Regions from separate parts of the Thermicanus aegyptius DSM 12793 genome, predicted to be linked through region 2. Evidence: a T-box and tRNA genes for the amino acid it is inferred to sense, from the RefSeq annotation. Region 2 holds a T-box; the other holds one or more tRNA genes.

Region 1 (14,508 bases), 1.2 Mb from region 2:
AATCCGCCGCCCTGTCCGTGGCCTTGGGAATATCCAGGATTCCGGTCCTAGCGTATTTGAGGAATGTTTTCAAGGCTTTCATTCCTTGGGCTTGCGTGCGGCTTAAATCGATATCATCGTCCGTGATGTTGGTAAACACTTCGCAACGCAAACGAGCACGGGTGATCAGCACGTTTAGTCTCCGCTCTCCTCCATTGCGATTCAGCGCTCCGAAATCCATGGATACGTACCCGTCTTCCGTTTTGCCGTAACCGATGCTGATGAACATCACGTCGCGTTCGTCGCCCTGGACATTTTCCAAATTTTTAACAAAGAACGGTTCATGGGGATGCGCTTGGAAAAACGATTCGCACGACGGGTCTTCCCGGCGCAAAAGTTCCAGCTGATCTTGAATCGCCTGCATTTGCGCTACACTAAATGCGACGACACCCAAAGTCAAATGGGGATCCCGCTTGGCATGCGCCATGACCGCCTGTGCGACGGCTTTGGCTTCTTCCATATTGGTTCGGCTGCGTCCCCGGTCATACCGGGTATGTGGCAAGTATTGAAACACAAGGCCCGAACGGTCTTTTTGCAAGTCAGGGCTTGGAAAAACGACGAGCCGGTTATCGTAAAACTCCAAGTTGGAAACCGCGATTAACGATTCGTGCCGGCTTCGATAATGCCAACGGAGCATCCGCCGCGGCGCATTTTGAGCCAGAAAGAGCCCCAGGATACTTTCCAGATCGCCAACGGTGTCATCCTCTTCGCTTTCTTCCCCTTTGGTGATAGAGTCGAAAAAATGGGTCGGTGGCATTTGTTTGCTGTCTCCGACGATCACCACCTGTTTGCCGCGAAGAATGGCTCCGAACGCATCCACCGGCTTGACCTGACTCGCTTCATCAAATATAACCAGGTCAAACTTCAAACTTCCCGGCGGAAGATATGTCGCGATCGAGAGTGGCCCCATCATAAACACCGGCTTGAGGGCTTGTATCGCATAGCCCGCATTTTCCATGAGCCGGCGGATGGGCAAATGTCCCTTTTTCTTTTCAAATTCGCGTTTCAGGACCCCCAACTGTCCTCCTGCTTCGTACTGGGGAATCCTTTTCCAATGAATTTCGGCCAGTTTCATTTTGTTATGTTCCAAAAGAGCGCGATCCAATTCCTGAAACGTTTCCACGACATGGCGATGCCGATCCCCGTCAAACTGCACCAATACGGATCGTTCCTGAAAAGCTTGTTTAGTCAGCGCATCATACCATGTAAAGCGAAAAAGATCGGTTAACTGTCGCGAGGCGTGTTCCCAAGTGCGGCTGAGCGACACAACGGCCCCCATCTCTTCCTTGTTGCATGCGTCGCACAGCAAGTTGTAGGAAGCCAGCGTTTGTATCGAATCAGCATGATCCGCCCAACGCTGAAACCGTTCATCCAACTCTTGAAACGGTTGATCCGAGAGCGACTGAGAATTCCCGAATACAGTGGAAGTGTCGAGCTCCAGAAGGTTGGCCAGTTCTGCAACCCATTCCCGGAACTGCTCCAAACGTTGTCCGACTGTTGCCATACTGTTTTCTAATTCCGTACGATTCACGGGTGTAGTTAACAAAGGAATGATCCAGCCCGGTAAACGGCCGGTTTGGATTTCTTTGTGCAATGGACACAACCATTGAACCCACTCGTTGATGCGAGTCCAATCCGATTGTTCTTTCTTCCAGTGCACGCCAAAACAAGATCCCCCCAAGGCATCCATGCTTTGAATGAATTGTTGCTGACGCCTTGCTTCGATGATGTCCTCCACAACTTGGAGGACATCCAGTTTTTGATAAGAGACGTCCTTATATAAACGAAAAAGCTTATTCCTTGCTTTCCGATAAGATCCCGATAACCATCGCCACCATTTTTTCTGGTACATCATGAGCGTTTGTCGAACATCGAGCAGATCCTGATCCCACGCTTCGGGAATCAGAATGTCCCGATATCGGTGCCGTAATTCCGAAAATTTCAGACCTGACGAAACGAGACGTTGAATTTCTTCAGCTTGTTGAGTCCATTCGTCCGCACTTATCTTGACCCCTTGCAATTCCGGCGCTTCCAGTATTTTGCTTGCGACAACACCGACCATTTGGACTTCTTTTACGTCCTGAGGAGTTTCCACATGCAGCATTTGCGCCAACGCTTGGGAAGATTCCTTTAAGGTTTCGAGCGCCCGTTTCGCTTTGTTCACCATCTCCCTTAATTTGCCCACTTCCGTTGGCAAGAAAACGGTTCGCCCGCTTCCCCAAAACGGATGCTCCTTCGGAATTCCCATCGTGCCCAGCAGTTTCTGGAGCTCCTCCACGAGCAGAAGACGGCGCTGGAACGTGGAGCGATCCCATTTCTCCATCCCGTTGATTTCCAGGCTGGGGAAAATAAAGTCGTCACCAATCTTGTGCCCGAACCGCACCAGTTCGCCTAATAGTTGATAAGGGGTGAGCCCGCTTTCCCCCACCGGTGTATGATTCGCCGCGCAATAATCATTGAGCCGTCGACGAAAGTCTTCTAGCACATTAACTTTGTCTTCAAACTCTTTCACTTTCGGTTTGCCCAACTCCAACGTTCTGGCCAATTCGCTGAGGAGCGTTTTTTTGTTGGTCTTATGGCTGTGTAATTCAAGACAAGCGTCTCCCAATCCGACGTGATCCAGCCGCCGTTTGACCACTTCCAGGGCAGCCATTTTCTCCGATACGAACAATACCGTTTTCCCGCGTCCCACAGCTTCGGCAATGATATTGGTGATCGTCTGCGATTTCCCCGTTCCCGGCGGACCCTGGATGACCAGATTCCGGCCGCTGTTGACGTCGAGAATGGCCTGCAACTGCGAGCTGTCCGCATCCACCACATGATGCACATCATGAAATGAAACATGCGGATCCATAAAATCGTCATCTTGAATGACGGAAGCCGGTTCCGAAAATCCTTCATTTAACAAACTGAGCAGGATGGCATGATCGGTAGGTTTGCTTTCTTCCGGCCAGTTCGTTACGTCCAAATCCCGGTACATCAAAAACTTGCCGAATGAAAAAAATCCCAAAACGATGGCCTGTTTGTCCACCGTCCACCGAGGCTCGCTTTGAATGGCTTCTTCCACTTGAAGGAAATACTGGACGACATCGATCTCCTCTTCTTCCGGAAGAGGCGGAATGGAAATCCCGAATTCCGCTTTCGCCTTCGCGATCAGGGATAAGTTGGATCCGATGTCTTCTTCGGTATAAGAGACTTTGAACCGTTCCCGCGCATTCGTCCGTTCCAGTTTCACCGGGATCAAGATAATGGGAGCCTTTCGAACCTCTTGACTGCTTTCGGATTCATGCCAGTGCAGCATTCCAAGAGCCATATACAAAATGTTAACGCCCTGTTCTTCGATAAAAGTCCGGGCTGTGTAATATGTATTTAACAACCTTGCCTGCAATTGTTTTTCGGTCAAATTCGTTTTCAACTTGGATTCAGGAACGCGCTGTTGGGATAGCGAAAAATCCTCTTCCGAAGACGGAATTTCGTTTTCAGTTTCTTCAGCTTCCGCTTCAGATGGAAGCAATTCGTTTTTTCCTTTCTCCACGGGCATGAAGGTGACCGATTTTTGATTGCAAACCAGAATTTCAAAAACGTCCAGCGGTGACCCGCCTACCACTTCCAAACCACGGGATTTCAAAAGACGGTAATTCAGTAGAGAATTCCGTAATCCGAGGTCCAATAATTCTTGTCGAGCCATCTCCAATTTATGATGCACGGACGGATTGCCGTTCACTTCCCAAACCCCCGAACCTCTACGTCAATCATGGGTATATTTCGACAAATGTTAGCATTTCCCTGTTTGCAGTGTCAAACAATTCTAAAGAAAACAAGGTAAAAATAAAAAAAGCCCATCGGGCTGGGTTATCCAATATACGTAATGGTGCCGGTGGAGGGACTCGAACCCACACCCTTTCGGACGCGATTTTGAGTCGCGCGCGTCTGCCAATTCCGCCACACCGGCATATTATTATATTATAACACAAGTTGAATCATATTGTCCACAATAAAATTTTTACAGATTTTTACATTCGAACAACTTGACTCATTTATCATTTCGAGGTAATGTCGACACACCAACCGCACACAACTCCACCTCTCAACGTCGCTACAAAAGCGAGGCGGGTCAAAAGCGGTTGAAATTTACGGAGTTTGGCGATGCCTAACCGGAAAAAGCGAGGTCGACATTTCGCAAACCCCTTATCTATCAAGGCGTCCCGGCATTTCGCGCGAACCAAAACCGCCTCGTACAATTTTGAGTCGTGCGCGTCTGCCAATTCCGCCACACCGGCATAATCTATCGATTTCAATTACTTTCGCAAATCCATTCTATTTCTGATTCCCGTTCTCCGGCATCCGACTTCTGATTTCCGTAATATGGCGTGCCCGGAGGGATTCGAACCCCCGACCTTCTGATTCGTAGTCAGACACTCTATCCAGCTGAGCTACGGGCACATGAAGTATTCGAATTGGGGAAATCCCGCATCGATGAAATGGTGCCGAGGACCGGACTTGAACCGGTACGGTAGTCACCTACCGCAGGATTTTAAGTCCTGTGCGTCTGCCAATTCCGCCACCCCGGCACATGAAGAAAATGGAGCGGATGACGAGGCTCGAACTCGCGACCCCAACCTTGGCAAGGTTGTGCTCTACCAGCTGAGCTACATCCGCAAGTTTATGGCTATTGAAATAAAATGGCTGGGGTGGCTGGATTCGAACCAACGCATGACGGAGTCAAAGTCCGTTGCCTTACCGCTTGGCTACACCCCAATTTGACGATCAACCAAAGAACCCGTACAAAAGTTATTTTATTATTTTTTATTTCTTTTATCAAGGGGAGTTCATTCCTTCCCCTTAAAACGATGCCCCCGAGCGGGGATCGCTATACGACCTATGGTGGTGGCTCGAGACGGAATCGAACCGCCGACACGAGGATTTTCAGTCCTCTGCTCTACCGACTGAGCTATCGAGCCATCTGTTCATACATGGCGGTGCTGACGGGATTTGAACCCGCGATCTCCGGTGTGACAGACCGGCATGTTGACCCCTACACCACAGCACCACGAGTGCGACAATAAATATTGGTTGCGGGGGCAGGATTTGAACCTGCGACCTTCGGGTTATGAGCCCGACGAGCTACCGAACTGCTCCACCCCGCGATCTGAAGGATCACAGAAGATTCATGCGGATGGTGGACGGTGACGGGATCGAACCGCCGACCCCCTGCTTGTAAGGCAGGTGCTCTCCCGGCTGAGCTAACCGTCCTTTTCAATGTAAATGTAAAAGCGGTGAGGTGTAAGGGAAGATTGGTGACCCGTAGGGGATTCGAACCCCTGTTACCGCCGTGAAAGGGCGGTGTCTTAACCACTTGACCAACGGGCCGTCTCCGAACCGCGCCAAAGTTCCTTACACGAATTTCGTTTACCGTCTTCAACTTCTTAACTGGTGCTCCCGACAGGAATCGAACCTGCGACCTCATCCTTACCATGGATGCGCTCTGCCTACTGAGCTACAGGAGCATAGATGGCGGATAGGGTGGGATTTGAACCCACGGTACGGCTTATAACCGCACACACGATTTCCAATCGTGCTCCTTCGGCCACTCGGACACCTATCCATGGCTCCGCAGACAGGACTCGAACCTGTAGCCTACCGGTTAACAGCCGGTTGCTCCACCATTGAGCTACTGCGGAATAGTAGGGGCAAGACATATCATACTATGAAACCCATCGGGTTTTCAAGTCTTTTTTCCGAAAAGGGAAACACGATCGATACGGCAGCGACGTTTTTAAATATACCATCAATGCACCGGTGAAGTCAACAGGTTTTTTCTCCCTAATTTACTCCATTTCCCCATACTCTTCTCTTTGAACGTTTGCCAACCCATCCAATAAGGAGCGGAAAAGGGCGGGATATTCTTCCTCGCGAATGGTGCGAAAATCGAGGCAGAAGCGGTCTTGCACAATCCTTCCGATGACCGGAGGATTTGTTTGGCGAAGGGCTCTTTCTAATTGGACGGGACGGACTTGATCATGGGATAGAAGAAGCGCCCAGCTCGGAATCACATGGGTAGGCAGGGTACCTCCACCCACTTCGGATGAGACTTCCCCTAATTCAACCCGCCATTTCCTCTCCTCCATTTCGTTTAGGATGCTTTCAAGAAACCTTTCCGCCTTTTTCTTTACCTGGTCTGCGGGAAGGAAGAGATCCCTTACGATCGGAATCTTCTCCATCGCCCGCTTCGAGTTCAAGTAGAGACGAAGGGTCGCTTCCAAGGCCGCCAATGTAAATTTATCCACCCGGAGAACCCTGGCCAATTGGTTCTTTTTCAACCGCTCGATCCATTTCCGCTTTCCGGCGATAATGCCTGCCTGGGGTCCGCCGAGCAATTTATCCCCACTGAAACTGATGAGATCCGCACCGGACGAAAGCGTCTTTCGTGCTGACGGTTCATTTCCAAAGGAATGCCCCGGAAACTCATCCAAGATTCCACTTCCTAAATCCTGGTAAACTGGTAAACCGTATTTTTTCCCTATTTCCGCCAAGGCAGAAATCGCCACTTCCTGGGTGAACCCGACCATGCGGAAATTACTGGGGTGCACTTTAAGTAGAAGAGCGGTCCTCTCGGTAATGGCCTTCTCATAATCGCCTCTATTTGTCTTATTCGTGGTTCCCACTTCCACCAGGATGGCGCCGCTCTCTCGCATGATCTCCGATACCCGGAAAGATCCACCGATCTCCACCAGTTCTCCCCGGGAAACGATCACTTCCCTCCCGGCCGCCAATTCCCTCAAAACGAGAAAAACGGCGGCCGCATTATTATTTACCACCATCGAGGCTTCCGCCCCGGTGAGACGACAGATTAATTCCTCCACATGGTCATGACGCGACCCTCTCTCCCCCTTTTCCAAATTATATTCCAAATTGGAATAGGACCGGGCGATTTCCACCATCGCATTGACCGCTTCATCGGAGAGAGGGGCTCTTCCCAGATTCGTATGAAGGAGAATTCCCGTCCCATTGATCACCCGTTTCAATTGCGGCTGAAACCTCGCCTGAATCGAGGAAGAGATCTCTCCCATTACTTGCTCCTCGTCTACCACTCTGCGTCTCCCTGCCAAGATCTCCTCACGAATGGTTTGTAGAAGTCCTGCCACTTCTTGGGCCAAATATTCCCGGGAGCAGATGCCTTCCTCCACCCAACGACGGATCGGCGGATAATCCAGCAGCCGATACACCGCAGGGAGGCGGCGGAGATCAGCCTCCGTTTTATTTTCATCTCCCCTCTGTATGGGGAAAGACTCCCCCTTCATTCTGCAGCCTCCTTCCAACCAACCGTTTTTGACAATTCCCCGAAAAAAAGTAGAATTTATGCTATAAGAGCCTGAAGGCGGTGTGGTTATGCGTGATCTTCCCATCGAAGAAATTTTCCTGAATAAAGCGTATCAATATGTCGATGTAAGGGCTCCTAAAGAATTTAATGAAGCCCGTATCCCAGGAGCCGTCAACCTCCCTTTGTTTTCAGACGAGGAGAGAGCCGAAATCGGCATCTTATATACGAATAAAGGACCGGAAGCCGCCAAATGGAGGGCGATGGAGATGGTCTCCCCGAAGATTCCCCACTTGATGGAGGGGCTAAGGAAAATTATCCGGTCGGGAAAAGAGCCTGCCTTGTACTGTTGGCGGGGAGGAATGCGTTCAAAAGCCGTAGCTACCTTTGCCGGCCTAGTCGGCCTCTCAGGGGTACGCCTGATTGGCGGCTACCGAGCCTATCGTCAATATATTCTGGAGCACTTAAACGAAAGCCTCATCCCCGACCATCTCTTTTACCTTCATGGATTAACCGGAGTGGGAAAAACGAAGGTTCTCCTCGCCTTACAGGAAAAGGGATGGCCAACCGTCGATCTGGAAGCCTTCGCCAATCATCGAGGCTCCGTATTCGGGAATTTTGGCTATGGGGAGGCTTATAACCAAAAGATGTTCGATTCTCTTCTCTACGAAAGGCTCTTCACTTTAAAAGGAAGCCCCTTTCTGATTCTCGAAGCGGAAAGTCGCCGCATTGGAAAAGCGACCCAACCTGATTTTCTCTTAGCGGCCCGGGAAAAAGGGGTTCATCTCCTCCTCACTGCCGATCTTGAAACAAGGGTCACACGACTCTATGAAGAGTATGTAGAGCCATATCTCTCCCACCGTGATTTTAAACCGCGGGTGGAGCATGCCTTAACGCTGATCGCGAAGCGAATCTCCCCGGCAGCTGCCAAAGAGATGGCGGATGCGCTCAATCGGGAGGATTATCCTTCCTTCATTCGCCTTCTTCTCCTCTACTACTATGATCCCATGTATCGGCATAAACAGCAGGAATATGAAAGCTTATATCGCGAATTTGATGTGACCGATCTGGAAAAAGGCGTCGGGGAATTGGAATCCTACTTAAACAGCGAGATTCCTGAACCGCTGCTCCACCCGTGACCGATTAGATCTCGTTTTGATTCTCTCCTCATTATTCCACCAAGAATTTCTCCCGCACTCGCTGCCAAAAGGGGAAAATGCGATACCGGGCAAAGCGGAGCTTCTCCGGTGCGACCTGCATCCGTACCCGGGTAAGTCCCGTTATGAAATGTTCCTTTCCATCAATCCCAACCAGGATGTCGCGATCCGGGTTTTTGGGATAGAGGTCGAGGACGTGATGGGCAGGCAAGATAAAGGAGCGGTTTAACGTGCGGAATTCCCGGTTATTGATGGCGGCCAGCTCCGAAACCTGAATGGCCTCAATGGAAGGATGAATAATGCTCCCCCCTACGGAATGGTTATAACCGGTGGAACCGGAAGGAGTGGAGACGATGATGCCGTCCCCTCGAAAAGACTCGAAGCGCCGCTCGTTGATCCACACTTCCAGCACAAAGGTGGAAAGGGTTTTACTGCGTAAAATCACCTCATTCAAAGCGAGATGGCGGTTTACTTTCCCTGTGCCCAGCTCAAAACGGGCCTCCACCAAGGGGTAATCCACCATCCGGGGCGTTTTGAACAAAAGATGATGGAGAAAATCCTCCGCTTCATCCCTGTCCCAGTCTGCATAAAAACCAAGGCGCCCTGTATGAAGACCGACCAAAGCCACCTCAGGACGGTAAAATTGGTGAAAAGCCTCAAGCATCGTCCCATCTCCACCGATGGCGATCACCAACTCAGGCTCCTCGCTCCTTTGCCATTGATGCTCTTGGAGTTTTTCTTCGATCCATGCTGCAATTTCCCTGCTCTGGGAGTCTTCTCGTACCACCAATTGGTATTTCTTCACAACCTATCCTCCTAGTTTTTCTCTCCTGGACCCACTTGATTCCTGAGCACCCCGATTTGATCAATATGAACCTCCACCACATCTCCAGGACGTAAGTAACGGGGAGGAGTAAAGCCCTGTCCTACTCCGCTCGGCGTCCCGGTCGCCAGGATATCGCCGGCTTTTAACGTCATGCCTTGGGAGAGAATATGTATAAGTCTGGGAATGGAGAAAATGAGCTGATCGGTCTTTCCGTCCTGCCGTTTCTCACCATTTACGTAAGTTTCAATATGAAAAGGTTGGGACATAAGATTGCCTTCATTCACGAGAAGGTAGGGCCCAAAGGGGGCAAAGGTATCAAGGCTTTTCCCCTTAAAAAATTGCTGATGCCTCTTCTGCAGATCCCTCGCCGTCACGTCGTTAAATATGGTGTACGCGAAAATATAGTCAATCGCCTCTTCTTCCAGGATATTTCTCCCCCCCTTACCCAGGATGACGGCCAATTCCCCTTCATAATCTATCGCGTTCGTAATCCCGACATGGGGATCAATCTCATCGAGATGGCCGATCACGGTGTTTGGCCCCTTTGTGAAAAAGAGGGGATATTCCGGGATTTCACCACTGCCTGTAAAGTTGCTCACCTCTTTTACGTGTTCTCTATAATTTTTCCCTACACAGTAGAGATTTCTCTCCGGGCGATAAGGAGGTTTTAAGCGCACCTCTTCAAAAGGGATTCCTTCTTTCAGGTTTTTTAATACCGAAAGGTCCCTCTCTTCATCCTCGATGTAAGAAAGGAGTGTGGGATACCCCAGCTCTTCCGGAACCGGAAAAAAGGCCTCTTCTCCCCACAACCCCCATCTTTCTTTCCCTGTTTTTCGATGTAGTACCGTTGCCAATTTCATATACGTTCTCCTCCCATTCGATACAAGAGATGAATGACACTTTCAAACTTCCTCAACGGGGCGTGAATTTCCCGTCCATCTCTCTCCATTGCCGGATGACGCTCTCCATATCCTGTGGAAGAGGGGAGGTAAACCTCATCTCCTGTTCCAAAAAGGGGTGGAAGAAAGAAAGTTGATGAGCATGAAGAGCCTGTCTTCTTATCCATCGTTGATCTCCACCGTAGAGAGGGTCTCCCAGGAGAGGATGACCCAAATGGTTTAAGTGAACCCGGATCTGATGCGTTCTTCCTGTTTCTAATTCTAAACGAAGGAGGCTGCCTTGGCTATACTCTTCCACCACTTGATAATGCGTAACCGCACGCTCCCCTGTTTTGGAGACTCGCCTTCGGGTGGGATGATGCCTGTCCCTCCCGATGGGGAAATGGATCGTTTCTTCCTTTTTTGGCAAAGTTCCTGCGATGATGGCTAAGTAGATCCGCTTCACCCGTCTTTCCCGAAGTTCCTCATCCAAAATGGAATGGGCCAGCGCGTGCTTGGCCACCAGGAGTAGGCCTGAAGTTTCTCGATCCAAACGATGGACATGCCTTACCTTGGTACGTAAACCCTCTTGGTAGTAATGGTAAGCCAGCGCATTGGCCAGGGTGCCTTTTTGGCCTACTTCAGTGGGATGAACCGATATCCCTGCCGGCTTATCCACGATGAGCAGATGTTCATCTTCATAAGGGATGAAGAGGGGCATCTCTTCCGGCTCCACACCATACTCTTCATCGGGGAAGAGGAGGACTTGAAGAAGATCTCCTTCCCGGATGTTTTTTTGCAGGGAAACCTTTTCACCGTTCAGTCGGATGCCATCCATTCTCGTTAATTTTTGCAATTTCCTGCCGGAGATGTGCATACGCTCCCGCAAGGCTACTTCAAGGGGAATCCCCCCTTCCCCTTCTTCTACGCGAAGCATCCACCACTTCCCTTTTCGAAAGGGACGACCCATTTCCATCCACCTCTCTCTCCATTATACCTTTTTTAATAGGATAAGAAAAAGCCTGAAAAAATCAGGCTTTTATGGTGATGCGGTATTTCCGGGAGGGACCTCCCCCCCTCCATTTTGAGGTGGATTTGCCGAAGCAGGCGGCACGGTTCCTTGATCCGGAGGAGTTTGTTCTCCCGGTGTTTCTCCTTGGCCTGAAGGATTCGTCCCGTCGGTGGAAGGCGCGTTCCCACTCCCCGGGTCATTTCCATCCTTTGATGGGCTGCCCTTCGAGTCGGTAGGGGGTTGAGCTGCCTCCGGACTATTTCCGGTATTCGTGGAATCCTTTTGATTATCCCCCGCATCATGAGCAGGAGGGTTCGCTTCCTTGGTCGTCTCTTTTTTCGGTTTAGCGGTCGATTTTTTCACCACTTTTTTCACCGGTTCTTCATCGTTCGCAGGATCAACCAGAGCCAATCCCTCTTCTTCCGTCATGCCCATGGCGGCCCACAGTTCATGACGTATGCGATCGATCTCTTCTTTTGAAAAGAGCGTGTAGCTAACTCCGTCCCAATACGCATTGGCCTCAATCGTCTCAATGGCCGAGGAACCTACGGGAGCAAAAGTATTGGCAAGCCCAATGATTTCATCCTTTGATAAGTCGGTGGTGATATGGTCGCCCACAATGTCAAGAATGCCGAAGATGTGGGAAATTCCGGCCAGGGACTTGACTTTGTCGGCGACGAGCCTGATCACTTCCCTCTCCCTTTCATTCCGCTCAAAATCGGAGGAATAATACTTCGGGCCACGATCATCATGGCGGTGGCGGACATAATCCAGGGCATTCTTTCCATCTAAAACCTGGAGCCCAGGCTGAAGATCGATGCTGGTGCCATCGGTGGGATCGTGATAAACCAATCGACGCTCCACGTTCACTTCGATGCCGCCCAGTTCATCAATCACTTTTCTAAAACCTTCAAAATCGACCGTCACATAATGTTCAATGGGTATGCCCAGAAATCCCTCCAGCGTCTTTTTCACCATGCGGATACCCGTCATATTGACCGGCTCTTGGTTCCGTTCCGCTTTTAACCGCTCCGATTCGCCCCGGGCATACGCAGAGTTGATTTTGGCATATCCCACATCCGGGATCATGACCCGGGTATCTCTGGGGATGGAAAGGAGCTTTACTTTCTTCTCCTTCGGTTGCACGACGGCCACGATCATGACATCGGTATTGAGAAGACCCAAATTTTGCCTGGAGTCTTTGCCAAGGAGAACCATGGCGAAGGGGTCTTCCGAAAAGGGACGACTGGGGGGAGGCGAATTTTTCTCCTCATCGGTAAGCGGTTCCCCATTCGTTGTAATTTTATCCAGTACCGAATTTACTTTTATATATGCATAAACGACCCCGGATCCCAAGAGAACGACGAAAACGATGACAATCCACTGCCAGCGTTTTAACTGCAGTCGCTTTCGTTTTCGACTGCGCGTTAATTGTGGTTCCATCATGAAATACCCCTTTGTCTCAAAAAAATTTTTCTTCTTTTCCTCTATGATTCATCTCTATGTTTACTGCTTCGTATTTATTAACGGTAGCCCGGTCCCTCCTTTATGTTAAAAAACCTTTTTTCCCGTTCCCTTTCCAGCTTATACGAAAAAAGTGGAAGATGCAATGAAAATTCTTGAAAAGCGACGGTTTTCTCCTTTCCATTTACCGCTCCAATTCCTCCCGGATCCGTTCCAACTGTTCGGAAGAGCCGCTAATCAACAGGCGGTCTTCCAGCTCTATGTGGGTCTTTCCATGGGGGATGATCGATTGATCTTCTCTGTAGATGCGAAGGACAAGGGCGTCTCCCAACAGATGAAGATTGCGAAGGGCAACCCCATGATATTTTTCATTATTTACCTTAATCTCCCTTAACCCTTCATCCTGATGGGTAAAGATTCGGATGGCATCCGGATGTTCAATCAACCCCATCAGAAGGGTATAAGTGGAATAGAGGGTGGAAAAGTGGGTAAGCCCCAATCGGTTCGCCTGTTCCTGATATTCCGTCTGTTCAAGGCGGAGGATGATCCTCTTACCCTTTCCTAGCGATTGGGCAGTCTCTGCCAATTGCAAATTCCGCTCATCGGAACTGGTGGCAAAGACCTGAATCTCTTTTTGGAAAGCCCCTTTCTCTTCAAGAAACCTCCTGGTTAGTTCCTCCACCTCCGTGATCTGAACGTTTAACTTCTCGTGGCCCTCCCTCCCCTCTTCCTGCCTGGTTCCATACAATTCTACCTCATATCCGTCGTGGATGAGATCCCTTGCCGTGAGAATCGTAAAGGGACTGACCCCTACGATGGAGACCGTGATCTTCCTTTCCTCCGGAATGGGGAAGAGCCGGGCAAAAGAGGCAGGAGCGATAAAACTGGTAAGAACCGCAGATACTATGAGGGAAGCCGCCACGTCTTGGGCCATAAGTCCCAAGCCCTGAGCAACCGTTACCGCCGCGATCAGCAGACTTAATGTAGAAGTGGTAAGAATCCCCGTCCCAAAAGCCTCCCGGAGAGAAAACCAACGCAAGAGGAGAAAGCTAGGGAGGAGTTTGGTTAAAAATAAGGCGAGAAGTAAGAGGGGGAGAAATAGGAGTACCCGTCCGTTCTCAAAGAGGGAAAAAAGATCAAGGCGGACCCCTACCATCACAAAAAAGATCGGGATGAGAAACCCATACCCAAAAGACTCCAGTTGTCGGACAAAGGCAGGTTCCGGTGAGAGAAGCGAGAGGGTCACCCCCGCCAGAAAGGCGCCAAGGATGCTTTCCGCCCCAAAATTATCGGCCAGAGCGGCAAAAAGAAGAAGAAGGGCAAAGACACCCCGGGTTCCCAGTTGAGCGGCTCCTGTAAAAAATTTGGGATTTACCTTTCCCTTTCTGGAAAAGGCTAAAAGAAGACGATAAATGGCAAAAAACAGGACAAATAGAACAAGCAGAAGAAGAGCCTGCCCCCTATTCTCCGATTGAAGGGAGACATAGAGAGAAAGCAAAATCATGGTGACGAAATCGGCGATCACCGTGATGAGGAGAATCGTTTGGCCCAGGGAAGTGTGCATCATCTTCCGCTCTTTCAGGACCGGAACGACGATCCCTAACGAGATGGTGGAAAGGATAAGGGTCATCAGGAAAGGATCCCGAATAAATCCAAAGTAGGCAAAGAGAAAGGAACAGATCGCCGATAAGAGGAAGATAAAGAGGAAGAGGAGAGAGGCGATGAGAAAGGGATTTCCCTTCCCCTCTTCTCTCTTCGACTTTTGTCGCATGGGAAAGAGAGAGAAATCAATCTCCAGTCCGGAGAGAAACATC
Region 2 (14,508 bases):
GGTGGCGGATGGGGGGGATTCGGAGGCGGCAGCCGAGGCGGTGGCGGAGGTTCTTCTGGCGGTGGAGGGGCAAGCCGGGGCTGGTAGCCCTGAATGGGGGAAGCATGAGCCCCCTTTTTATATGCGATGAACCTATAACGGTTGATTTAAATGTTGATTAAGTTTCATTGAAATACCATAGTTTACTTCAGATTGTGGTACAATGTAAAAGAGATACATAAGAAAAGGTGAAAGCTGGGGATGACTCGTTCTAAAAGCGTTTACTTAAGTGCTCATTTTTTCCATCTAGCCCTTCTCCTCTTTATTGTAGAATTTGTAAGAGGGGCATTCGTCTATTCATTTCTTCCTGTCTTTGCGGTGGAGAAACTTGGTTTTACGGTGACGATCGTAGGGCTTGCAATAACCGCCCACTCCTTGATGGATTTATTCGTGAAAAGTGTGATCGGGATGCTCCTTGACCATTTTCCTTTTCGCAAAGTGGTAAGTCTCAGCATGTTTATTGCTTTTTTCGGCCTCCTTTGGATTCCTTTCGTCCACACCGAATGGCAGCTTCTTCTCTCCGTCTCCCTGTTTGGTTTAGGAATCTCCCCGATCTGGCTGGTTAGCATGGGCCAGGTGGATGAGGAGTTTAGAGGCACTCAGATGGGGCTTCTCTACTCTTTTTGGCTCATCGGGACCGGACTCGGGATGGTGAGTACCAATTTCATTCTGGATCTGGAGTCCAACTTAGCCCTATGGGGGTTCATGATTATATGGCTTATGGGAAGCGTGAGCTCCCTTTGGATTCGGGAGACGAAGAACAGGATTTTTCACGTGGAATCCCTGAAAGAACAGTATGAGGCATTAAAAGGCCAATTAAAGGTGATGAAGCCCCTCCTCCCGGGAATGATTCTGCAGACGATGGCGGCGGGGATGCTTCTTCCCATTCTTCCTGATTTTATTTCGAAACATCTCGGGTTTACTTATTCTACGTATTCCTACATCTTGATGGTAGGTGGAGGACTGGCCATGGCGGGCCTTATTCCCATGGGGAGATTGGCCGATCATTGGGGGAAAAAATGGTTTCTCGTCATGGGTTTTGCGTTTTTGTCGCTTGCTCTCTTCCTTATTCCGTTAAGCAACTCCTTCTGGATGGTTTTATTCCTCACCGCCCTTTTAGGCATTTCGTATTCCGCCGTTCTCCCTTCCTGGAATGCCCTCCTTGCTCAATATGTACCTGTCGAATATAAAGGAATGGGGTGGGGCCTTTTTTCCAGTGTGGAGGGGCTCGGAGTCCTGATTGGACCGGCTTTGGGAGGGTGGTTGGCGGACCGTTTCACTTCTACCTTCATTGTCGTATTAAGCGCTATCCTTTTAGGAAGCATTGCGATTTTTTACTTTCTTTACCCCATGAAATTTGATCATAACCGAAGAATTAAGTAGAGGGAATTTCGCTGTGGGAGAGTGATACCATGGGGAAGGTTTTTTGGGGAATATTCTTTTTACTTTTTATTTATATGGGAGTTCCTTTCCTTTTGACGAGAGTGTTTGGAATCGGGGTCATAAAAAGAGGTTCTTCCTTGCACCGGCTTGCCTTTACTTTTGATGACGGCCCCGATCCGGTCTATACTCCTCGCCTTTTGGAATTGCTGCGCACGTATGGAGTGAAAGCTACGTTTTTTGTGGTGGGAGAAAAAGCAAAGAGGCATCCGGAACTCATTCGCCGCATTCATGAAGAAGGACATGCGATCGGCATCCATAATTATGTTCATCACCCCAATTGGTTTCTTTCCCCTTTACGACTGCGGCGGGATTTGGATGAAACAGCCGCTTACATCCAATCGATCACGGGGGAGCGTCCTCTCTTTTATCGTCCTCCCTGGGGATTATTAAGTTTGGCGGATCTTTTCCTGCTTCGCCCTTATAGACTCACCATTTGGTCGCTGATGGGGTGGGATTGGGGAAAAAAGACCAGTCCCGTTCGGTTAAAAATGAGGCTTCTTCATAAGATACGGGGAGGGGAGATTATCCTCCTTCATGACAGCGGGGAGACGGCGGGGGCAGATCCGACGGCGCCGGAACGAATGATGATTGCTCTGGAGGAAACATTAAGGGAAATCCGCCATTGGGGATATGAATATGTTCCCTTGAATAAGCTAATGGAAGAGGATGAGGATTTCTCCGTGAAAAGAATGCTTCCTTTTTGGAAAAGGGGGTTTGCCCATCTGTTTATCCTCTATGATAAAGCTCTCCGCTTTCTCTTAGGGGTTCGCCCCATTCAAAAAAGAGACGATTTTTTTTATGTGAGGGTGATTCATTATCATGGACAGAGGATTGGAATGGAAGATGGGGAAACCATAGAGAAAGGGGATCTGATCTTAGAGATCCATTTAAATAATGAGCTTCTTTTCAAACTGGGTTTAAGATCCCGCAGCAGAATGCAATTGGTCATACAGCTGATTCGTGAAGTGGAAAAAAGCCTTCCGGTTATAGCGGAACTTTTGGAGACTCATCCCAAATATCGCCTGGTGAAAGGACTCTATGGAATCTCATTAGTCAATCGGGGGGTAAAACCCTTTGGGTTTTCGGTTCTTGATCTGCCAAAAGGGTTGCTGAGCCATCTCATCCGGTATTATCTTCGTTTCTTGATGTTTGCCGTCCATCCGCGCGGAGGGGAACGGTTAAAGACGAAAACGGATCTTCTTGTCCCTAAAATCATGGTCATGTCAAGAAAGGAGATTCTCAAAAGGTACGGAAAGGGGAAAGAATCTTCTCCTTTAACCTCCTTGAATACCTCTGTCTCCTAAAACTCCATATGCATAAAAAGCATTTTTTATTTCTACCTAATACCCTTAAGGGGGTGGAAAGATGAACCAGGGAAAGAAAGAGACCATCTTACTCCTATACAGCAATTATGGAGACGGACATAAACATGCCGCGGAAGCGATCCGTGAGGCATTTTCCCTTCTGCATCCGGAAGTAGAAGTGATTCTCATTGACTTTATGAAATATACTCACCCCCTCCTTCATCCCATCAGCCGACGTATTTTTATGCAAGCCCTAAAGAAGTTTCCTTTTTTGTATCGATATGCTTACCAAAAAACGCGGTTCAGCACTTCCTCAAATCTTTTGCGCTTTTTTACCCTTTTGGGGTTTCGGAGGATGTTAAAATTGTTGAAAACAACCAACCCCTCGGCGGTTGTCTCTACCCATCCTTTTGCCGCGGCCGGCATGTCTCGGCTGAAGCGGTACCGCTTCACCCAGGTACCAACGGTTACGGTGATCACGGATCATACGAATCATAGTTACTGGATTCATCCCCTTACCGATGCTTATTTAGTGGGCTCCTCCTTTGCTAAAAAAACCCTATTAGGAGTGGGGGTAAAAGAGGAGATCATCACCGTGACGGGCATTCCCATTCAGCCCCGATTTTCCAATCCCTATAACCCTACGGAATTAAGGAAAAAATATGGACTCTCCTCAGATCTTCCGACGATTTTAATCATGGGTGGAGGATGGGGATTGATTGATGAAGGGGAGGAAGTGATCAATCGGTTAGACCGTTTTCCTCGCCCGATTCAGATCATATTTGTTTGCGGCCATAACCGGAAATTGTGGCGGCAATTATCCCGGAAATCGGGTCGATACCGCCAAAGGGTCATGATCACGGAGTATATTAACTATGTGGATGAGCTCATGGCTGCGAGCGATGTGATTGTGACCAAGCCGGGAGGACTTACGACTTCCGAAGCGATCGCTTTAGAGGTCCCCATGATCTTATATCGTCCCCTCCCTGGACAGGAAGAGGATAATGCACAATTTCTCCTCGATGCAGGGGTGGCCGTCATGGCCGCCACTACCTCTGCATTGGCAGAGCAGGTAAATCGCTTATTAGATGAGCCCGATCTTCTTCAGGAGATGAAAGCGAAGGAGAGACTTTTATCCTTGAAAGGAGCTGCTTTTTCTGCGACGGAAGAGATTTTATCCACCATGCGGATGAAAAAGTCTCCTTCTTTTCAACGGCCCGCTCCTCCCGTTTCCGTTCCTTCACCGCTGGCTAATCCTAATTCTCAAGATGAAGAGAATGGGGAGTTAGAAGATGAGATGGAGAACGTTTTGACCGATTCTTTCTGATTCTAATCTCCCCCATGAAGCTCCCCGAGGGTGCCTGGCGTACATGTGGTCTTGTTATTCCACGTTTTATCTTTGAAAGTTTTCGAGATCTTTAAAAAAAGAGTGAGAAAATGAATCTGTTTCCGGGGTGGATGATGATCGAAAAGTTGGTTCCTTCCCTTTATGTCCCATCTGTATATTCCATCGATTTGGATGCTTTAAAAAGAAAGGGAATCAGAGGACTCATTATGGATTTGGATAATACCTTAGCGGAGTGGCATCAACCTCAAGCATCGAAAGAGATGATTGAGTGGATTGGTAAGGTAAAGCGCGCCGGTTTTAAAGTGGTGATTTCATCGAATAACAATAGGGTTCGGGTCTCTTCTTTTGTCCACCCGCTGGGGGTTCCTTTCATTGCTAGAGCAAAAAAGCCGCTTCTCTCTTCTTATCGCAGGGCGTTATCTCTTCTCCAGCTCAAGCGTGAAGAGGTTGCGGTTGTTGGAGACCAAATTTTCACCGATATCTTGGGAGGGAACCGAATGGGGTTTTATACGATCCTGGTCGTTCCCGTGGCACCCACGGACGGTTTCTTTACCCGTCTCAACCGTATGGCTGAAAGAAGGGTCCTCCGGTGGATGAAGGAAAAGGGGTATCTTTCATGGGAGGTGAAAAAATGAACCCAGGAGAAAAAAGGGTATGCCCGGGGTGTGGAGCCCCCTTACAGAGTGAAGACAAGAATTTGCCGGGATATCTGCCTATCCATGCATGGGAGAAGGAGGAGGCCGTCTGCCTCCGTTGCTTCCGTATTAAGCACTATAATGAAGCGGTCCAGGTAGACTTACGGGAGGAGGATTTTCTCCAGGTTCTCCATTCCATCGGCTCTACGGAGGCGCTGGTGGTCCATCTCGTGGATCTTATCGATGTAAACGGCACCTTACTCTCCGGCCTTCATCGCTTTATCGGACAAAACCCATTTCTTCTTGTGGGCAACAAACTGGATCTTCTTCCCCAGCGGGTTAATCTCGACCGCATCCGTCGATGGCTTCTCATGATGGCCATGGAATGGGGATTAAAGCCTGTGGATGTGATGCTTATTAGTGCTCTGAAGGGAAGTTATCTTCAGGAATTGCTCGAAAAATTGGAGGCATACCGAAAAGGTAAAAATGTCTATTTCATCGGTGCGACGAACGTTGGTAAGTCTACCTTCATGAATCGGTTGTTGAAGGAGTATGGAGAAAAAGGAACGATCGAAATTACCACATCCCGTTTTCCCGGCACGACATTAGACCTCATCGAGATTCCGGTAGATGAGCATTCTTCGTTTTATGATACTCCCGGGGTGATGACTCCCCATCAGATCATTCGCTACCTTTCACCTGAGGACTTAAAAAAAGTGATTCCACAAAAGAGAATCAATCCGAAGGTTTATCAATTGGAACCGGAGCAGACCCTCTTTTTGGGCGGTATGGCCCGAATCGATTTCATTTCCGGCACCCCTCAATCCTTCATCGTCTACATCTCCAATGAGATCCCTGTCCATCGGACGAAGCGATCTCATGCAGGGGAGCTTCAGGAAAAACATCGAGGCGAACTCCTCTCCCCTCCCGGCAAAGAGAACCTTGATCGCTTGCCTCCGTGGGTAAAGCACTCATTTAACCTAAAGGAAGGGGAGAAACAGGATATCGCCATCTCCGGATTAGGCTGGGTTTCTTTTTCGGGAAAGAAGGGTAGGGTAGACGTATTTGCGCCGAAAGGGGTTTCAGTCCAGATCCGCAAAGGAATGATTTGAGGGATGATGGGAAGGGACCTCACTGTCCAGAAGATCATCAAACCACGTGGCCCCTTTGGGACAATTCAGGATCATGAACTTGCCGTAGTTGCCGGTTTTCGATTGATGGTATTTCAAGTAAGCTTTTCCTCCCTCGATGGCCAGGATCTCTATTTTTCCCGTTGCGTGGCTCATCACCAGGCGCACTCTTTTGCCTAAACCGGAGGTTTTGGCCTTCGCCTTTTCAACCAACCGGTATACCCGTTCCAGGGGGAGAACGAAACTGGCGTTTCCGGCAACAGGCCGATTGATGAAGAAATAGTAAGGGGTTACGCCTGCCGCAGAAAGCTTATTTAAAAGTTCTGCGAGGAGATCTTCGTGGTCATTGATCCCTCTTAAAATGGGGTTTTGGTTCACGACGACGGCACCTGCCTCTTGCAGCGCCTGAAACGCTTTGATCGCCTCATCGGTGATTTCCCTGGGATGTGTCATATGAGCCATGATGTAGATTCTCTTCCGGGGGAGTGAGTATTGGCGTATCAGATCAAGCAGTTCTTGGTCCTCGAAAATGCGATAGGGATTAAAAGCGGGGAGTTTGGTGCCGATGCGGATGATCTTTACATGGGGAATTTCTCGCAATTTCTGAATAATAGACCGGAGTTTTCGGGTGGATAGCATGAGAGGATCCCCACCGGTCAAGAGAACGTTGCTTATCTCCGGATGTTGACGGATGTACGCCAAACCGGGTTCAACGTCGCTCATCGCCTCTTTTACGTCGCTTCGGAAGAGGCGCTTGCGAAAGCAATAGCGGCAATAGGCACCGCATACCTCGGAGACGATGAGGAGGGCCGTGGTCCGATATTTATGCTGGCAGCCGGGCACCACGTAATTGCTTTTTTCGTCGGAGGCGTCCCAACGGCCATATTCCAGCAATTCGTCGGCGGAGGGGATGACCAATTTCCGCAGGGGGTCATGGGGATCTTCCCAATGGATGAGGCTTAGATAATACTCATTGACACGAAATACAAACTTTTCCGTAATGGGGCGTAGCTCTTCTTTCTCGCGGTCGTGGATCTGCGGAATCTGGTTAAGATCCGTCAGATACCGCGGCTTAGGCATGGCAATCCCTCCTATTCTATTAAAAAAGTTGAATGAGGTAATGAAATATAAATCTATCTATTTTGAATTATAATTTGAGAGAAATCGAATGTCAAATTTCAGATTGTAAATAATTCATGGTTCTAAAATTTAAGTAGATTAAAGGAGATGATCAAATGGCTCTCCCTCTCTTCGTCGATAGCAAGACGTCTCTCTACGGGCTTTTCGGAAATCCGGTTGCCCATTCCCTCTCTCCGGTGATGCAACAAGCCGCCTTTATGGAGAGGGGATTCAACGCGGTATATTTGGCTTTTGCTATTCAAAAGGAGAAGTTGAAAGAGGCGGTGGAGGCGATTCGGGCCTTGTCCATCCAAGGAGTAAATGTGACGATTCCCTATAAGGTGGAGGTGATTCCCTTCTTAGACGAGGTGGAGGAAGAAGCTTCCATTATCGGAGCGGTGAATACGATTAAGAATGAAGGGGGGAGATTGAGGGGATACAACACGGATGGGAAAGGATTTATCCGTTCTCTGGAGGAAGAGTTTCATCCGGATTGGTCTTCGATGAATGGAACGATTTTGGGCGCTGGAGGAGCGGTTCGGAGCGTCGCCGTTGCCTTAGCTCGTAAAGGGGTAAAGAGGATTACGATCGTTAACAGAAACCGAGAGAAGGCAGAGGAGCTGGCCCGCCTTATTTCGGCGTGGACCTCTGTTCAGGTGGAAGGCTGGGAGAGGCTCTCTTCCACACTTAAAGGCTCTAACCTTCTTATCAACGGCACCCCCATCGGCATGCACCCTCATGTTGAGGAGACACCGGTCGCACAAGAGGCCCTTCATCAGGATTTAATCGTAAGCGAATTGGTTTATACTCCCCTTTACACCCGGCTGCTAAGGGAAGCGAAAGAGAAGGGGGCGAAGATTCATCCCGGTTTGATGATGTTTGTTTACCAAGGAGCCATTGCCTTTGAGATCTGGACCGGTAAAACCGCTCCTGTAAATCTGATGGAGCAGGTGGTCCGAGAAAGGCTCTCGGCATTATAATCACACCTCCCTTGCCCGAACAGATTTTTGCGAATCAAAAAAGAATGAGATCCCATCAACTGGATAAGTTAAATGAGGAGAAAAGATCACAAACATGACCTATGGAGCGAGAAGATGGAGAAAAAAGTGATTTTGCTGCTCATTGACTCCTTGATGTGGGAGACTGTAGAGAAGGGCATTTCGGATGGAAGTACGCCGGCTATAAAATTCTTAGTTGAACGAGGAAGGGTATGGAAGGATACCGTCACTGTTTTCCCGACCATGACCGCTTCGGTAGATAGCTCCTTGCTTACCGGTGTTTATCCGGATCGGCATAAGGTGCCTGGGCTCATCTGGTATGATCCGATCACCAAGGGAATGGTCAACTATGTAAACGGTTGGAAGAGTGTTTTGAAAATCGGTGTCGTCAAGACGGCCCATTCACTACTCCACGACTTGAACGAAAAGCACTTAAGTAGGGAGGTTTCCACCTTATTTGAAGAATTGTCCCGAAGAGACATTTCCTCCGCGGCGATCAATGCCGTGGTGCATCGGGGGCCGGTCGAACACCGGTTGAGGGTGCCCTTTCTCCTTCGTCTGATTACCGGAACTACTTTGGAGAAGCCTATTTTTGGTCCGGAATGGATCACCTTGGGAGCCCTCCTCCCGACTGAGGTAAATCGAAAGGTCTCCTGGTGGGTGAGGGGACCCTTCAAGCGTTATGGAATCAATGATGCCTATGCGGTAGAGGCGCTTCTCCATCATCTCTCCCTGCCGTCACCTCCCCGCTTTTTTTTCGTCTATCTTTCCGATCATGACCACCAGGTACATAAATCAACCCCTATACATGCGCTGCCGTCCCTCAGAAAAGTGGATGAGAAGATAACGAGGATTCTTGATTTCTTCCCGAGTTGGGAGGAGGCAATTCGGCAGGCGGTCTTTCTCGTCGTGGGGGATCATGGACAAACTCCGATTGGGCGGGAGAAGAGGCATCACATCGATCTGGATCGTCTTCTCTCTTCCTTTTCCACACTTCCTTTAGGAAAAAGAGTAAAAAATGAAGAATTGGTGTATGCGAACAATGAGCGGATGGTTTTCCTTTATCCTTTAAAAGAGGGGATCTTGGAACGGCTGATATCCCATTTGGGAAGGGAGGAAAAGATTGATCTGATTGCTTGGAAGGAGAAGGGGGGCGTCGCGTTAAGGCAGAGAGGAGGAGGAGAACGTATTCGATTTTGGCCGGAGGGGGCATGGAAAGATCCTTATGGGAGGGAATGGGGGATCGACGGGGAGATGCCGAAGGAAGTGGCTCTGGTAAAGGGGGAGCATATTCTTTTCGATGAGTATCCGGACCTTTTTTCCCGCTTATATGGGGCCCTCTATTGCCAGGAGATACCCATGGTGGTGGTGACCGCCGCCCCAGGATACGAGTTTAAAAGCCGTTTTTATCCCAGCCACCTTGGAGGGTCAAGCCATGGTTCCCTTCATCGCTTTGATTCTTATGTTCCCCTCATCATTACGGGAGCGGATCTACCTTATCCCACCCCTCCACGGCTTATCGATGTAAAGGAATATATTCTGCGCCTTCTTTCTCCTTCTTCTTAGGTGTGGTATAGTAAGGGAAACAAAGGGATTAGAAAGGATGACCTCCCATTCTTACAGGTAAGCAAAAGAGTTATCTCCGCTCCCTCGCCCATCCCATAGATCCGATTTTCCAAGTAGGGAAAGGCGGGGTTAACGAAAATCTCTTAATGCAGCTCCGCGATGCCCTTGAGGCGAGGGAATTGATTAAGGTGTCTCTTCTGAATAATTTTTCCGGGAAGAAAGAGGAAGCGGCGGAGCAATTAGTAAAGGGGACGGGGGCGGAATTGGTGCAATTGATCGGACGGACCGTGGTCCTCTATAAAGAGTCGAGGGAGAAAAGGCGCATTGAACTCCCAGATTAACAGATTGCGCGTTGGCGTATTGGGAGGCACCTTTGATCCCCTTCATATCGGCCACTTGATCGCAGCGGAGCGGGTTTTTGACGAACTGAAGTTGGATGAAATTTGGTTCCTGCCGAGCCATATCCCTCCCCATAAGTTAGATCATCCTCCTACACCGGCAGCGCACAGGGTGGAGATGGTTCGCCGAGCGATCGCTCCTTATCCGGAATTTCATCTTTGTTTGGTGGAGTTGGAACGGGAGGGCCCTTCGTATACGGTCGATACGATGGAACAGTTGCGGAAGGAGTATCCAAGTTATCGCTTTTATTTTATCATGGGAGCCGATATGGTGGACTACCTCCCCCATTGGCATAGGTATGAGGATTTATTGGCGAAGGTGCCGATCGTTGCCTTAAAACGACCGGGGTTTACCCTTCCGAAGCATGTTACATGGGCCGATCAAATAACGTTTGTTCCCATGCCTCAGCTCGATCTTTCATCCTCCGAGATTCGCCGGATGCGCCGGGAGGGGAAATCGATTCGGTTTCTCGTTCCTGATGTTGTGGAACATTATATAGAGGAGAAGGGTTTATATGTGGAGCAAAGAGGAGTTACTCCAGAAGACGAAAGAGCAGGTAAAGGAGAAACGGTTTAATCATATCCTCGGGGTGGTGAAGACGGCGGCGGATCTCGCCGAGAGGTTTGGAGCAGATCCGGAGAAGGCGGAAATAGCCGCTATTTTGCATGATTATTGTAAGGAGTGGCCGGTAGAGCGGCTAAGAAATCTCTTGATAAAGCATGAAGATCTTTTGTGGCTTCGGTTTTCTCCGGTTCTATGGCATGCTCCCGCCGCCGCCTATGTGGCCCGGGAGGAGTTTCAGATCGGGGATCAGGAGATCTTTGATGCCATTTATTATCATACGACGGGCAGGGCAGGCATGAGTCTTCTGGACGAGGTGATTTGGCTGGCCGATTATGTTGAACCCGGCCGCGATTTTGAGGGAGTAGAGGAGGCTAGACGCTTGACGGTGAAAAGCTTGGCGGAGGGAATGCGCTTTGGTTTGAAACACTCCATCGCTTATCTCTTGAAGAAGGAGGAGGCCATCTATCCCCTCACCTTTGAGGCCTATAACCATTACATGTTATACAGAAAGGATATGTCATGAAGGAGGAGAAGGCGTGAAGATTGAGGAAATCGCACAGCTCGCCGCCCAGACGGCTATGGAAAAGAAGGGACAGAATACGATCATTTTAAAATTAGAGGGCTTATCGATCATTGCCGATTATTTCGTTATCACCCACGGGAACAATGAACCTCAGGTGGAGGCGATTGCCACGGCGATCCGGGAGAAGATGGAGGAAAAAGGGATTCACATCCGGGGGATCGAAGGACTAAGCGAAAAAAGATGGGTTCTCCTCGACTTGGGTGATGTGGTGGTTCATATCTTCCATCGGGATGAGCGGGAATTTTATCATCTGGAAAGAATTTGGGCGGATGCCCCGGAGATTCCTGTCGAAAAGGAGGCGAAAATGTATTGACATTTTCTCTCTCTTATGCATATAATATATTCACTTTATGAAAATTTTCGTAAGCGAAGAAGAGGAGTAGTAGTCTTCCGGCGTCCAAAGAGAGTTGACGGGGGTGCGAGTCAACAGGCGCAAGAAGGTGAACTCGCCTCGGAGCTCATGGGGATGAATTTTTTAGTTCCCATCGTCATTCCTCGTTACGGAACTCAAGTGACCGACGGCAAGTCTTCTCAGGCGGTGATGTGAGGGTTCACACGGAGCACACCGCGAAGGCGAAAGGTCGGTAAGAAGGGTGGTACCACGGGTTCAACCTCTCGTCCCTTGCATAGAGCTTGGGGCGGGAGGTTTTTATATTCTCTTAGGTGGAGGGAAAGAAATGTCGTTCCAACACAGGGAAATCGAAAAAAAATGGCAAAGATATTGGGAAGAGAAGAAGGTGTTTAAGACCCGGGAAGAGGACCGGACGAAACCGAAATTTTATGTTCTGGATATGTTTCCTTATCCTTCCGGGGCAGGCCTTCATGTGGGACATCCTGAAGGGTATACGGCGACCGATATCATCGCCCGGATGAAGAGGATGCAGGGGTATAACGTCCTTCATCCCATGGGTTGGGATGCTTTTGGATTACCGGCCGAGCAGTATGCTTTGGATACCGGGAATAACCCGAGGGACTTTACTGAAAAAAATATCCGTCATTTTCGGGAGCAGATTAAGTCTTTAGGATTTTCATATGATTGGGACAGGGAGATTAATACGACGGATCCCAATTATTATAAATGGACCCAGTGGATCTTTTTAAAGCTTTACGAGAAAGGTTTAGCTTACATCGATGAGGTTCCGGTTTGGTGGTGTCCGGCCCTTGGAACCGTGCTTGCCAATGAAGAGGTGATCGACGGGCGGAGTGAACGGGGGAATCATCCAGTGGAGCGCCGTCCCATGAAACAATGGATGCTTCGGATCACCGCCTACGCCGATCGCCTTCTGGAGGATCTGGAGGAACTGGATTGGCCGGAGCACATTAAGGAGATGCAGCGTAATTGGATCGGACGTTCCGAGGGAGCTGAAATTCACTTTGCTTTGGAAGATATTGAAGAGGAGGTGATCGTCTTCTCCACCCGGCCCGATACCCTCTTTGGCGCCACCTATCTTGTTTTGGCGCCGGAACATCCGCTGGTGGAGAAGATTACCAGGCCTGAACAGCATGAGGAAGTAGAACGGTATCTCGAAGAGGTGAAGAAAAAGTCGGATCTGGAACGGACCGATCTGGCCAAAGAGAAAACAGGGGTGTTCACGGGAGCCTATGCCCTCCATCCTGTTACAGGGGAGAAGGTTCCCATCTGGATTGCCGACTATGTCCTTTATCATTACGGGACCGGAGCGATCATGGCGGTTCCTGGACATGATGAACGGGATTATGAGTTTGCGGTGAAGTTCAATCTTCCCATTGTGGAAGTGGTGAAGGGGGGCGATCTCACCAAGGAGGCGTATACAGGAGACGGTGAACATGTAAACTCCGATTTTCTAAACGGATTGAAGAATAAGGAGGCCATTCGGAAGATGACCGATTGGCTTGCGGAACATGGGAAAGGGAGGAAGAAAGTAACCTATCGCTTGCGGGATTGGCTTTTTAGCCGACAGCGATATTGGGGTGAGCCGATTCCCATCGTTCACATGGAAGATGGTTCCTTAAAACCGGTTCCCTATGAGGAGCTTCCCCTTACCCTTCCGGAAACGGATCAGATTCGCCCTTCCGGAACCGGAGAGTCTCCCCTTGCCAATATCAAAGAATGGGTAGAGGTCGTGGATGAAAAGACGGGATTGAAAGGAAGGCGAGAAACGAATACGATGCCCCAATGGGCGGGAAGTTCCTGGTATTTCCTCCGCTTTATCGACCCCCATAACCAGGAAGCGCCGGCCGATCCGGAAAAACTGAAGTATTGGCTGCCTGTCGATCTCTATATTGGCGGAGCTGAGCATGCCGTCCTCCATCTCCTCTATGCCCGCTTCTGGCATAAGGTCCTCTATGATTTAGGCATTGTGCCTACCAAGGAGCCTTTCCAAAAACTCTTTAATCAAGGGATGATCCTAGGGGAGAATAATGAAAAGATGAGCAAGTCTCGGGGAAATGTAGTAAACCCCGATGAAATTGTCCATTCCCATGGAGCGGATACCCTGCGCCTTTATGAGATGTTTATGGGTCCCCTCGATGCCTCTAAAGCTTGGTCGACCACAGGATTGGATGGGGCACGCCGTTTCCTGGAACGGATATGGCGCCTTTATATAACGGAGGAAGGAAAGCTTAATCCTGCCATTCGGGAGGGAATTACCGAATCCCCTCTGGATAAGGTATATCATCAGACGGTAAAAAAGGTGACGGAGGATTATGAGGGGCTCCGCTTTAACACCGGAATTTCACAGCTGATGATCTTCATCAATGAAGCGTATAAACAAGATGTTTTGCCTAAAAATTATATGGAGGGATTTGTGAAACTCCTCTCTCCCATCGCTCCCCATCTGGGGGAGGAATTGTGGGAACGCTTAGGCCATACGGAATCGATCGCGTATGAAAGCTGGCCGACCTATGATCCTGACAAACTTGAGGAAGCGATGATTGAAGTGGTCGTTCAATTGAACGGGAAAGTAAGAACAAAGCTCCTCATGCCGAAAGAGGTAACGGAGAAGGAAATGGAGGAGAGGGCTTTAGGAAGCGAGGAGGTTCAAAAACATTTGGTGGGAAAACAGGTGAGGAAGGTTATTACCGTGCCTGGGAAATTGGTGAACATCGTGGTATCGTAGTTCGGGAAAAAGGTGAGGTGAATGGTTTTTCTCCCTTTTCCCCCTTTGCGAGAAGCCGTTTTCTTGGAGCGGCCCAACCGCTTTTTACTCCGTTGTCGTTTTGTCGATGAGGAGAAGGAGGTAGTAAAGGTTCATCTCCCCGATCCGGGGCGGTTAAAGGAGATTTTCCTGCCGGGGCGCAGGATTTGGATCGCCGTCGCGGATGGAGTGAATCGCAAGACCCGTTTTCGCGCGGTCTTAAGCGAAAGACCTGACGGAAAAGGTTTTCTTTCCCTCGATTCC

The links. A T-box is a leader RNA that pairs with one kind of tRNA and senses whether it is charged. The one in region 2 lies ahead of leuS (leucine--tRNA ligase), so its partner is inferred to be a tRNA-Leu.
Region 1: it encodes a tRNA-Leu, which carries the amino acid that the T-box ahead of leuS (leucine--tRNA ligase) is inferred to sense. The anticodon was not compared.

Annotation. Positions count from the first base shown of each region.
Region 1 is NZ_KI783301.1:2,725,560-2,740,067, forward strand. Features, by position in the region: gene THEAE_RS0114420 (DUF3320 domain-containing protein) at 1-3,763, opposite strand, end outside; tRNA gene THEAE_RS0114425 (tRNA-Leu) at 3,909-3,991, opposite strand; tRNA gene THEAE_RS0114430 (tRNA-Arg) at 4,406-4,482, opposite strand; tRNA gene THEAE_RS0114435 (tRNA-Leu) at 4,522-4,610, opposite strand; tRNA gene THEAE_RS0114440 (tRNA-Gly) at 4,623-4,698, opposite strand; tRNA gene THEAE_RS0114445 (tRNA-Gln) at 4,723-4,797, opposite strand; tRNA gene THEAE_RS0114450 (tRNA-Phe) at 4,925-5,000, opposite strand; tRNA gene THEAE_RS0114455 (tRNA-Asp) at 5,014-5,089, opposite strand; tRNA gene THEAE_RS0114460 (tRNA-Met) at 5,110-5,186, opposite strand; tRNA gene THEAE_RS0114465 (tRNA-Val) at 5,217-5,292, opposite strand; tRNA gene THEAE_RS0114470 (tRNA-Glu) at 5,335-5,409, opposite strand; tRNA gene THEAE_RS0114475 (tRNA-Thr) at 5,471-5,546, opposite strand; tRNA gene THEAE_RS0114480 (tRNA-Ser) at 5,552-5,644, opposite strand; tRNA gene THEAE_RS0114485 (tRNA-Asn) at 5,646-5,720, opposite strand; gene selA (L-seryl-tRNA(Sec) selenium transferase) at 5,868-7,340, opposite strand; gene mnmH (tRNA 2-selenouridine(34) synthase MnmH) at 7,429-8,496, shown strand; gene THEAE_RS0114500 (NAD kinase) at 8,528-9,319, opposite strand; gene THEAE_RS0114505 (fumarylacetoacetate hydrolase family protein) at 9,331-10,200, opposite strand; gene THEAE_RS0114510 (RluA family pseudouridine synthase) at 10,253-11,194, opposite strand; gene THEAE_RS21165 (LCP family protein) at 11,258-12,673, opposite strand; gene THEAE_RS0114525 (cation:proton antiporter family protein) at 12,879-14,508, opposite strand, start outside.
Region 2 is NZ_KI783301.1:1,552,124-1,566,631, forward strand. Features, by position in the region: gene THEAE_RS0108330 (TPM domain-containing protein) at 1-87, shown strand, start outside; gene THEAE_RS0108335 (MFS transporter) at 241-1,422, shown strand; gene THEAE_RS20450 (polysaccharide deacetylase family protein) at 1,524-2,786, shown strand; gene THEAE_RS20455 (MGDG synthase family glycosyltransferase) at 2,848-4,113, shown strand; gene THEAE_RS0108350 (YqeG family HAD IIIA-type phosphatase) at 4,248-4,769, shown strand; gene yqeH (ribosome biogenesis GTPase YqeH) at 4,766-5,881, shown strand; gene THEAE_RS0108360 (KamA family radical SAM protein) at 5,852-6,979, opposite strand; gene THEAE_RS0108365 (shikimate dehydrogenase) at 7,135-7,998, shown strand; gene THEAE_RS0108370 (alkaline phosphatase family protein) at 8,113-9,582, shown strand; gene yhbY (ribosome assembly RNA-binding protein YhbY) at 9,630-9,923, shown strand; gene THEAE_RS0108380 (nicotinate-nucleotide adenylyltransferase) at 9,907-10,557, shown strand; gene yqeK (bis(5'-nucleosyl)-tetraphosphatase (symmetrical) YqeK) at 10,496-11,068, shown strand; gene rsfS (ribosome silencing factor) at 11,082-11,441, shown strand; T-box leader at 11,489-11,754, shown strand; gene leuS (leucine--tRNA ligase) at 11,806-14,226, shown strand; gene sfsA (DNA/RNA nuclease SfsA) at 14,248-14,508, shown strand, end outside.